DNA from 3 places in the Streptomyces sp. NPDC005141 genome. Region 1 is predicted to be linked to each of the others. Evidence: riboswitches for the same ligand, from Rfam matches in the RefSeq annotation. Region 1 holds a riboswitch; each other region holds the start of a gene.
The links. A riboswitch is a leader RNA that binds a small molecule or an ion and turns the genes downstream of it on or off. The one in region 1 is predicted to bind cobalamin.
Positions count from the first base shown of each region.

Region 2: linked by a shared signal. The riboswitch ahead of metE (5-methyltetrahydropteroyltriglutamate--homocysteine S-methyltransferase) and the one ahead of ACWD68_RS05510 (ribonucleoside-diphosphate reductase subunit alpha) in region 1 are both predicted to bind cobalamin.
Region 3: linked by a shared signal. The riboswitch ahead of ACWD68_RS26480 (CbtB domain-containing protein) and the one ahead of ACWD68_RS05510 (ribonucleoside-diphosphate reductase subunit alpha) in region 1 are both predicted to bind cobalamin.

Region 1 is NZ_JBSFYW010000005.1:26,282-29,480, forward strand. Features, by position in the region: gene ACWD68_RS05510 (ribonucleoside-diphosphate reductase subunit alpha) at 1-1,343, opposite strand, end outside; cobalamin riboswitch at 1,478-1,626, opposite strand; gene mctP (monocarboxylate uptake permease MctP) at 1,830-3,199, opposite strand, start outside.
Region 2 is NZ_JBSFYW010000038.1:9,825-13,023, reverse strand. Features, by position in the region: gene metE (5-methyltetrahydropteroyltriglutamate--homocysteine S-methyltransferase) at 1-1,569, opposite strand, end outside; cobalamin riboswitch at 1,735-1,954, opposite strand; gene ACWD68_RS26465 (3-hydroxybutyryl-CoA dehydrogenase) at 2,149-3,018, opposite strand; gene aceB (malate synthase A) at 3,015-3,199, opposite strand, start outside.
Region 3 is NZ_JBSFYW010000038.1:13,114-16,312, reverse strand. Features, by position in the region: gene ACWD68_RS26485 (enoyl-CoA hydratase/isomerase family protein) at 1-934, shown strand, start outside; cobalamin riboswitch at 1,170-1,305, shown strand; gene ACWD68_RS26480 (CbtB domain-containing protein) at 1,362-1,583, shown strand; gene ACWD68_RS26475 (CbtA family protein) at 1,605-2,363, shown strand; gene metE (5-methyltetrahydropteroyltriglutamate--homocysteine S-methyltransferase) at 2,540-3,199, opposite strand, start outside.

The DNA.
Region 1 (3,199 bases):
ACCTCCAGGATCTCGGTGCACAGGTTCGAGGAGTGGACGGTGTGGCCCGGCTCCGCCGTCTGGTTGGCGGTGCGGTTGGCGGCGTCCTTGAAGGTCATCCAGCCGTTGCCGGTCTGCGCGAGGGTGCGCATCATGCGGCCGTACAGGTCGCGGGCCGGGATGGTCTTCCTGGCGAGGCCCGCCTCCTCGGCCTTGCGGTAGGCCGCGTCGAACGCGTCGCCCCACAGGTCGACCAGTTCCGGCACGTCGGAGGGGGAGAAGAGCGACCAGGTGCCGTCCTCGTTCACCCGGCGCATGAACTCGTCCGGGATCCAGTGCGCGAGGTTCAGGTTGTGCGTACGCCGGGCGTCCTCACCGGTGTTGTCGCGCAGCTCCAGGAACTCCTCGATGTCGGAGTGCCAGGTCTCCAGGTAGACCGCGGCCGCGCCCTTGCGCCGGCCGCCCTGGTTCACCGCGGCGACCGAGGCGTCGAGCGTCTTGAGGAACGGGACGATGCCGTTGGAGTGCCCGTTCGTGCCGCGGATCAGCGAACCGCGCGAGCGGATGCGGGAGTAGGACAGGCCGATGCCGCCCGCGTGCTTCGACAGGCGCGCCACCTGGTGGTAGCGGTCGTAGATGGAGTCCAGCTCGTCCAGCGGGGAGTCGAGGAGGTAGCAGGACGACATCTGGGGGTGCCGCGTACCGGAGTTGAAGAGCGTGGGGGAGGAGGGGAGGTAGTCCAGGCGGCTCATGAGCCGGTAGAGCGCGGTGACTTCGTCCACCGAGCGGGCCGTGTCGTCCTCGGCGAGGCCGGAGGCCACCCGGAGCATGAAGTGCTGGGGCGTCTCGACGACGCTGCGGGTGATCGGGTGCCGGAGCAGATAGCGGCTGTGCAGCGTGCGCAGCCCGAAGTAGCCGAAGCGGTCGTCGGCGTCCTCGGCGAAGGACGCGGCGATCAACGCGTCGAGGCGGGCCGTGTGCAGGCGGACGAACTCGGCCGTGCGGTCGGCGATCAGGCCCTCGCGGTGGCCGACGGCGACCGACTCGGAGAAGGTCGTGACGCCCTGGGAGGCGGCCTCCGCGGCGATGCTGATCGTGAGCAGGCGGGCGGCCAGCCGGGAGTAGGCGGGATCCTCGGAGATGAGCCCTGCGGCCGCCTCGGTGGCCAGTTCGCGCAGCTCGGCCTCGTCGGCGCGGGCGGACCGGCCGCGCAGCGCCGCGGCGGCGACCCGGCCGGGGTCGGCGTCGGGGAGGTCGGCGGTGAGATCCGTCAGGGTCCGCAGCAGCGCGGCTCCGGGACCGTCGGTCTCCACCGGGGCCTGCTGCGCGGTCAGTGAAGCCGGATCGGCTGGCGCGATGGTCACGTGGGACTCTCCCTCGCTCGGCACGGGGCCTTGCGGGGAGGCAGGGGGCACACGGGAGCGCTTCTGGGCAGCAGCGCACCGCGTCCACCGGCCCATTCCGCGAGGCCCGGACGTCGTCGGCACCCGGGCCGGACGGCCGGGGCGCGCTGTCGGCAGGTCCTCGGACTGACGCGAGTGCGGGCGCGTGGATACGCGAACACACACAAGTACACCGTTGCGGGACAGTTCCGGATTCGCACCGGATTCCCCTGCGGCGACAGCGACCATGAGCATACATCTTGTGCCGGGCTTCGGGAGTACCCCCACATGTTGTGTCGAGTCGGTGTCAGGGAGCGCTACGGAGCGTGCTGGAGCGTCAACTCGTAGGTGAGCGGCCGGATGTCGTCGGGCTGCGTACGAGGGCCTCGCGGCGCCCGCCCGGCACGGCGACGGGCCGCCGGCTTCCCGCCCGGCGGCCCGTCGTACGGCGCTGTCGCTTCCTGCCGGCTAGTGGCTCGCGCCCGCCGTGGCCGGGGGGAGCTCCGTCTCGACGCCGGGGTCTCCCGCGTCGGCCGTGTAGTCCCCGGGCGACGTCTCGTCGACGCCGTCCGGGGCCTTGAACGCCCGCAGGGCGAAGGTGAGGGCGACGGAGACGGCCACGTTCAGGAGGAACGCCGTCAGGCCGATGTAGCCGATCTCCCCGATGCCGGGGATCTCCTTCGAGCTGCCGCCGAAGTGCTTCTGGGTCGGCGAGGCCACCCCGTACGCGGCGATCGTGCCGTAGAGCATGCCGACGGCCCATCCGCCGAGCAGGGCCCAGCGGTGGAACCAGCGGGTGAACAGCCCGCCGACCAGCGCCGGGAACGTCTGCAGGATCCAGATGCCGCCGAGCAGCTGGAAGTTGATCGCGACGGTCTTGTCCATGGTCAGGACGAAGACCAGCGCGCCCACCTTCACCAGGAGCGAGACCAGCTTGGAGACCTGGGTCTCCTGCCGCGGGGTCGCGTCCGGCTTGATGAAGTCCTTGTAGATGTTGCGGGTGAAGAGGTTCGCGGCCGCGATGGACATGATGGCCGCCGGGACGAGTGCCCCGATGCCGATGGCGGCGAAGGCCACGCCCGCGAACCAGTCCGGGAACATGTTCTCGAAGAGCTGGGGGATGGCGAGCTGGCCGTTCTGCACCTTCACGCCGGCCGCGATCGCCATGAACCCGAGCAGGGCGAGCAGGCCCAGCATCAGCGAGTACAGCGGCAGGATCGTGGTGTTCCGGCGGATCACCTCGCGGCTGCGGCTGGACAGCGTCGCGGTGATCGAGTGCGGATACATGAACAGCGCCAGTGCGGAGCCGAGCGCGAGGGTGGCGTACGTCCACTGGCCCGCCTCGGCGGGGACGAGCCCGCCGGCGCCCGCGGCCGTGTACTTGTCGCTCGCCGCCTTGAAGATCTCGTCGAAGCCGCCGAGCTTGATCGGGATGTAGATGATGGCCACCGCGATCACGATGTAGATCAGGGTGTCCTTCACGAACGCGATCAGGGCGGGGGCCCGCAGCCCCGAGGAGTAGGTGTACGCGGCCAGCACGCCGAAGGCGATGAGGAGCGGCAGGTCCTTGACGAACCAGTTGGTGCTCTCGCCGCCGCCCACGCCCATCACGTCGAGGACGGCCTGGATGCCGACCAGCTGGAGCGCGATGTACGGCATGGTGGCCAGGATTCCGGTGACGGCCACGGCGAGGGACAGGCCCTTGGAGCCGAAGCGGCCGCGCACGAAGTCCGAGGTCGTCACATAGCCGTGCTTGTGGGAGACCGACCAGAGGCGGGGCAGGAAGGTGAAGATCAGCGGGTAGACCAGGATCGTGTACGGCACGGCGAAGAAGCCGG
Region 2 (3,199 bases), on a different contig from region 1:
CCAGCCGTGCTGCGTGGCCAGGTAACCGGTGAGCTGTTCGGCGAAGTACTGCACCATGTCGTTGCGTTCGGCCTCGCCGTGCACCAGGACATCCAGGCCGGCCTTCTCCTGGAAGGAGATCACCTCCTGGATCTCGGCCTGGACGCGCTCCTCGTAGCCGGCCGTGTCGATGTGGCCGGTGCGGAGATCGGCGCGGGCGGTGCGCAGTTCACCGGTCTGCGGGAAGGAGCCGATGGTGGTGGTCGGCAGCAGAGGGAGACCGAGGTGGGCCCGCTGGGCCGCGGCCCGCTCGCCGTACGGCTGGGACCGGCGGGCGTCGGCCTCCGTGACGGCGGCGGCGCGGGCCCGGACGGCGGGGTCGTGCGTGATCGGCGAGTTCGCGCGCGAGGCCAGGTCGGCGCGGTTGGCGGAGAGTTCGGCCGCGATGCCGCCGGTGCCCTGCGCGAGCCCCTTGGCCAGGGAGACGATCTCGGCCGTCTTCTGGCGGGCGAAGGCGAGCCAGCGCAGGATCTGCGGCTCGATGTCCCGCTCCGGCGCGGAGTCGAGCGGCACGTGGAGCAGGGAGCAGGAGGCCGCCACGTCGACCTGGTCGGCCAGACCCAGCAGGGTGCCGAGGGTGGCCAGGGACTTCTCCAGGTCGTTCACCCAGATGTTGCGGCCGTTGACCACCCCCGCGACCAGGCGCTTGCCCGGCAGGCCGCCCACGGCGGCCAGGGCCTCCAGATTGGCGGCGGCGGCCTCGGTGAAGTCCAGGGCGAGGCCCTCGACCGGAGCCTTGGCCAGCACCGGAAGGGCTTCGCCGAGCCGGTCGAAGTACGAGGCGACCAGGAGCTTCGGCCGGTCGGTGAGGCCGCCGAGCCCGTGGTAGGCGCGCGCGGCGGCGTTCAGCTCGGCCGGGGTGCGGTCCTGGACGAGCGCGGGCTCGTCCAGTTGCGCCCACTCCGCGCCCGCCGCGCGCAGGTCCGCGAGCACCTCGGTGTACACCGGCAGCAGCCGGTCGAGGAGGGTGAGCGGGTCGAAGTCCGCCGGTACGCCCGGGGCGGGCTTGGCCAGCAGGAGGTAGGTGACCGGCCCGACCAGCACCGGGCGGGCGCTCAGCCCGAGGGCGAGTGCCTCCTTCAGCTCCGTCACCTGCTGGGTGGAGTCGGAAGTGAAGACGGTGTCCGGGCCCAGTTCGGGCACCAGGTAGTGGTAGTTCGTGTCGAACCACTTCGTCATTTCCAGAGGCGCCACGTCCTGGGTGCCACGCGCCATGGCGAAGTAGCCGTCCAGGGCGTCCGCCTCGACGGCGGCGCGGTGGCGGGCGGGGATCGCACCGACCATGACGGTGGCGTCGAGGACGTGGTCGTAGCAGGAGAAGTCACCGGTCGGCACCTCGTCGACACCGGTCTCGGCCAGCTCCCGCCAGTTCGCGCGACGCAGTTGCGCGGCGATGGCGCGCAGGGCGTCGGCGGTGACGCGGCCCTTCCAGTAACCCTCGATCGCTTTCTTCAGTTCCCGGTTCGGGCCCTGGCGGGGGTAGCCGTACACGGTGGCCCGTGCTGCCGCGGCTGCGGGCTTGGTGGTCACGGAGATCTCCTTCGCGAGATGAATCCCTGAGATCCCGGCAACGGGACGAGAGCGCGAAGGGGTGACGAACCGGACGGATGACAGGCCCGCGGTACAGCGCGGACGTCCGCCCGATATGTACGCCGACCCGCCCACGAGGTCACCGGGATGTCCGCGCACGAGTCGGTCGTACGCGGGCAGTCGGCAGGTCTTCGGACTCGTGGACACGTCCCTTCGTACGGAGTTCGTACGAGACACCTACTGGCCGTCGCTTCCCAGGCCCTGTTCATCGGGCCCAGTGCGTATGACGGCGGTCGTTCCCACTCACCGCTGCGGGGCAGTCCCGGATTCCCACCGGGTTCCCTCTTACGACGCATTCCGCCTGGCGGACGGGGCGAACCAGCTGCATCGGCCAGCCTACGGGGTGACGGGCCGGAGGGGCGACACATCGGCCATCCGGATGGTGGGGGACCCCCGGGGTCCGGAACGCCACAGGGCGGGAAGCGCCGTACTCGCGCTCCCCGCCCTTCCCCCGTGACGCCGCCGGGACCCTCACCCCGGCGGCCGGGCGGGCCCCCCGGCCCGCCTCCCACCAGGTCCTCAGCCCTGGTCGTAGGTGTGGAACCCCCGGCCGGCCTTCCGCCCGAGCAGCCCCGCCTCCACCATCCGCTGGAGCAGCGGGGGAGGGGCGTAGAGGGGTTCCCTGAACTCGTCGTAGAGCGACTCGGCGATGGACGCCAGGGTGTCCAGGCCGATCAGGTCCGCCAGCTTCAGCGGGCCCATCGGATGGGCGCAGCCCAGTTCCATGCCCGTGTCGATGTCGGCCGCGGTGGCGAAGCCCGACTCCGCCATCCGGACGGCCGCCAGCAGATACGGGATCAGCAGGGCGTTGACGACGAACCCCGCCCGGTCCCTCGAGTGGATCACCGTCTTGCCGAGCGTGCGCGCGGCGAAGTCCTCCACGGCGGCGACGGTCTCCGGCGCCGTGTGCAGGGAGGCCACGAGCTCCACCAGGGGCAGCACGGGCACCGGGTTGAAGAAGTGCAGTCCCACCACACGGTCGGCGCGGCTCGTGGCCATGCCGAGCCGCATCACGGGCAGGGAGGACGTGTTCGTCGCGAACACCGCCGCCGGGTCTTCGACGATCTTGTCGAGGGCGGCGAACACCTCGGTCTTGGCGTCGGCGTTCTCGATGACGGCCTCGACGACGAGCTGCCGGTCCGCCAGGTCGTCCAGGCTGCCCGTGAAGACCATGCGGGCGAGAGCGTCCCGGGCCGCGCCCGGCTCCAGCCTGCCCCGCCGTAAGGCCCGGTCGAGGGAGGCGGCCACCCGTTCCCGGGCCGCGCGGGCGGCCGTCGCGTCGGCCTCGCACACCACCGTGTCCAGCCCGGCCCGCGCGCAGACCTCGGCGATCCCCGCGCCCATCTGGCCGGCGCCCACCACGCCGACGCGCCGGATGCCGCCGCTCATGAGCGGGGCTCCGCGTGGCGCACGAGGTGGCCGGCGTAGGCGTCCGGCGTGAAGAAGAGGGGCAACTCACCGCTGAGGGCGGTGCGTTCGAAGAGTCCGCGCACCTCGTCGAGGTCCGCCCACGGATACTCGGCGCCGAGCGCGGCGAGTTCCTCGTCGAGCATGTCGAGCACGGTCAGCC
Region 3 (3,199 bases), on a different contig from region 1:
CCCGGCCGTCGAGACCGTGGTCATCACCGGCGCCGGGGAGCGCGGACTGTGCGCGGGCGGCGACATCCGGGTCGTCCACGACGACGCGCGTGACGGGGACGGCACCGCGTCCGCCGCGTTCTGGCGCGACGAGTACCACCTCAACGCCCGCATCGCCCGCTATCCCAAGCCGTACGTGGCGGTCATGGACGGCATCGTCATGGGCGGCGGGGTCGGCGTCTCCGCGCACGGCAGCGTCCGGGTCGTCACCGAGCGCTCACGGATCGCCATGCCCGAGACCGGCATCGGCTTCGTTCCCGACGTGGGAGGCACCCATCTGCTCGCCCTCGCACCGGGCGAACTGGGTACGCATCTCGCCCTGACGGGTGCCTCGATCGGCGCCGGTGACGCCCTGCTGTGCGGCCTCGCCGACCACTACGTACCGTCTTCGTCGCTCCGGCGGTTCGTCTCCGACCTCGCCGACCGGTCCGTACGGGAAGCGCTGGCCGGTCATGCGCAGCCACCGCCCCCGGCCGAGCTGGCGGAGCGGCGGGAGTGGATCGACGCCTGCTACGCCGCGGACACGGCGGAGGAGATCGTGCGGCGGTTGCTCGCGGTCGGCGAGCCGGCGGCCAAGGAGACGGCGGAGATCATCCTCGGCAACTCGCCCACCGTCGTGAAGGTCACGCTCGCCGCCCTGCGTCGCGCCCGCCGCCTCGGCGGCCTGGAGCCCGTACTGGACCAGGAGTACCGCGTCTCCTGCGCGGCCCTGTCGGCCCCCGACCTGGTGGAGGGCGTCCGGGCCCGGATCATCGACAAGGACCGCGACCCGCACTGGTCCCCGGCCACCCTCGGCGAGGTCACCGACGCCGAGGTCGAGCGCTTCTTCGCACCCTTGGGCGAGCGCGAACTCGGGCTCGCCCGACCCGGCACCGCGACGGACGGAGCAGGCTGAGAGCGGGGCCGCCGCGCGCACCGGGCCCGTGCCCGCGAGCGGTCCGTGTCCCGTTGGCGGAGTGCGCGTCGAACTCCGCCTGCCCACTGCCGAGTTGTACGCCGCCGATGCCGAACGCGGCGGGGCAGCGGACCACTTCTCCGGGGAGTGTCCGAAACGGCACCGGTGACCCACCGTGCACAAGGGACCCGCCACCTGGGACGAGAGGAAGATCACGGCAGGTGGTGCGGTCTTGGCCATGAACGCGCCACGCGGTACGGTCGGTCCGATATTGATGACGTCAAGACGGAAGCCGGTGGAAATCCGGCACGGTCGCGCCACTGTGAACGAGACGCTCCAGCCATGCTGGGCGCCGCGTGAGTCAGACCCGTAGGCGTCATCCTGTGCACCACCGAGATGGGACGCGAACTCCCGAGGAGGTCCTGCCATGGCGCAGACCGTCGCTCCGCCGACAGCCACCACCCCCGCTCTTCCCGCCAAGCTGCCGCTGACCGCGATCGCTCCCTGGGCGGTCTTCTTCGGCATCCTGATGCTGGTCCTGCTGTACTTCGTCGGCGCCGAACAGGGCGCCACCGCCGTCGTCTCCGGCGAGGACGTCCACGAGTGGGTGCACGACGCCCGCCACCTGCTCGGTTTCCCCTGCCACTGACGCGAGGGACAGCGCACACTCATGAACTCCGCAACGGTAAGAAACCTGCTCGTGCGAGGCATGCTCGCCGGCCTCGCCGCCGGCCTGCTCGCCCTGGTCGTCGCCTACTTCCTCGGTGAACCGAGCGTCGACAGCGCGATCGGCTTCGAGGAAGCGCACGCCTCCGGGCACGATCACGAGGTCGAACTCGTCTCCCGCAGCCTCCAGTCCACCGCCGGCCTCGCCACCGGCGTCCTGATCTACGGCATCGCGTTCGGCGGCATCGCCGCCCTCGCCTACTGCTTCGCACTCGGCCGAGTGGGCCGCTTCAGCGCCCGCGCGACCGCGCTGCTGCTCTCGGGCACCGCACTGCTCGCCGTGTACGTCGTGCCGTTCCTGAAGTACCCGGCCAATCCGCCGTCGGTCGGCGACCCCGACACCATCGGCAAGCGGACCACCCTGTACTTCCTGATGATGGTGCTCAGCGTGCTCCTCGCGGTCGGCGCCACCATCCTCGGCAAGCGCCTGGCGCCCGGCCTGGGCACCTGGTACGCGACGATCGCCGCGGTGGCCGCCTTCGCGGTCGCGATCGGCCTGGCGTACGCGTTCCTGCCCACGATCAACGAGGTGCCGGGGGACTTCCCCGCCACCCTGCTGTGGCGGTTCCGGATCTCCGCCCTGGCCATCCAGGCCACCCTGTGGGGTGGATTCGGCCTTGTCTTCGGCGAGTTGGCCGAGCGCATGCTGAACCCCAAGCCCGCGGCGGTCCCGTCAGGGCGATCGGTGCCGGCCGCGCACTGAATCCCGCGGAACGCGAGAGGGCCCCTCGGAACCACCGGGGGCCCTCTCGCGTTGTGCGGGACCTCACCACGCAGGGCACAGGTACGTGGTCATCGCTCCCTCGAAGCGGGGAGCCGGGGCGCCAGGGAGCCGGAGAGGCAGCTGGAGGCTGCCTCCCCGGCCGACCGGTCCCGGTGTCAGGCGCCGGGGAGTTCCTCACGGACCACCCGGGCGGCGGCGACCAGGTTCTCCAGCGAGGCGCGGGTCTCGGGCCAGCCCCGGGTCTTCAGACCGCAGTCGGGGTTCACCCACAGCCGCTCCGGGGGAATGGCCTTCAGCCCGGCCCGCAGCAGTGCGACGGCCTCCTCCGTGCTCGGAACGCGCGGGGAGTGGATGTCGTACACGCCGGGTCCCGCCTCGCGCGGGTAGCCGTGCGCGGCGAGTTCGCGGGCGACCTGCATATGGGAGCGGGCGGCCTCCAGGCTGATGACGTCGGCGTCGAGGTCGTCGATGGCCTGGACGATGTCCCCGAACTCGGCGTAGCACATGTGGGTGTGGATCTGCGTGTCCGGACGCACGCCGCTCGTGCTGAGCCGGAACGCCTCCGTGGCCCATGCCAGGTAGGCCGGTCGGTCGGCCGTGCGCAGCGGAAGCGTCTCGCGCAGCGCGGGCTCGTCGACCTGGATCACCGAACTCCCGGCCGTCTCCAGGTCGTTCACCTCGTCCCGCAGGGCCAGGGCGACCTGGCGGGCGGTGTCACCGAGGGGCTGGTCGTCGCGGACGAAGGACCAGGCGAGCATGGTGACCGGCCCGGTGAGCATGCCCTTGACCGGGCGATCGGTCAGGGACTGGGCGTA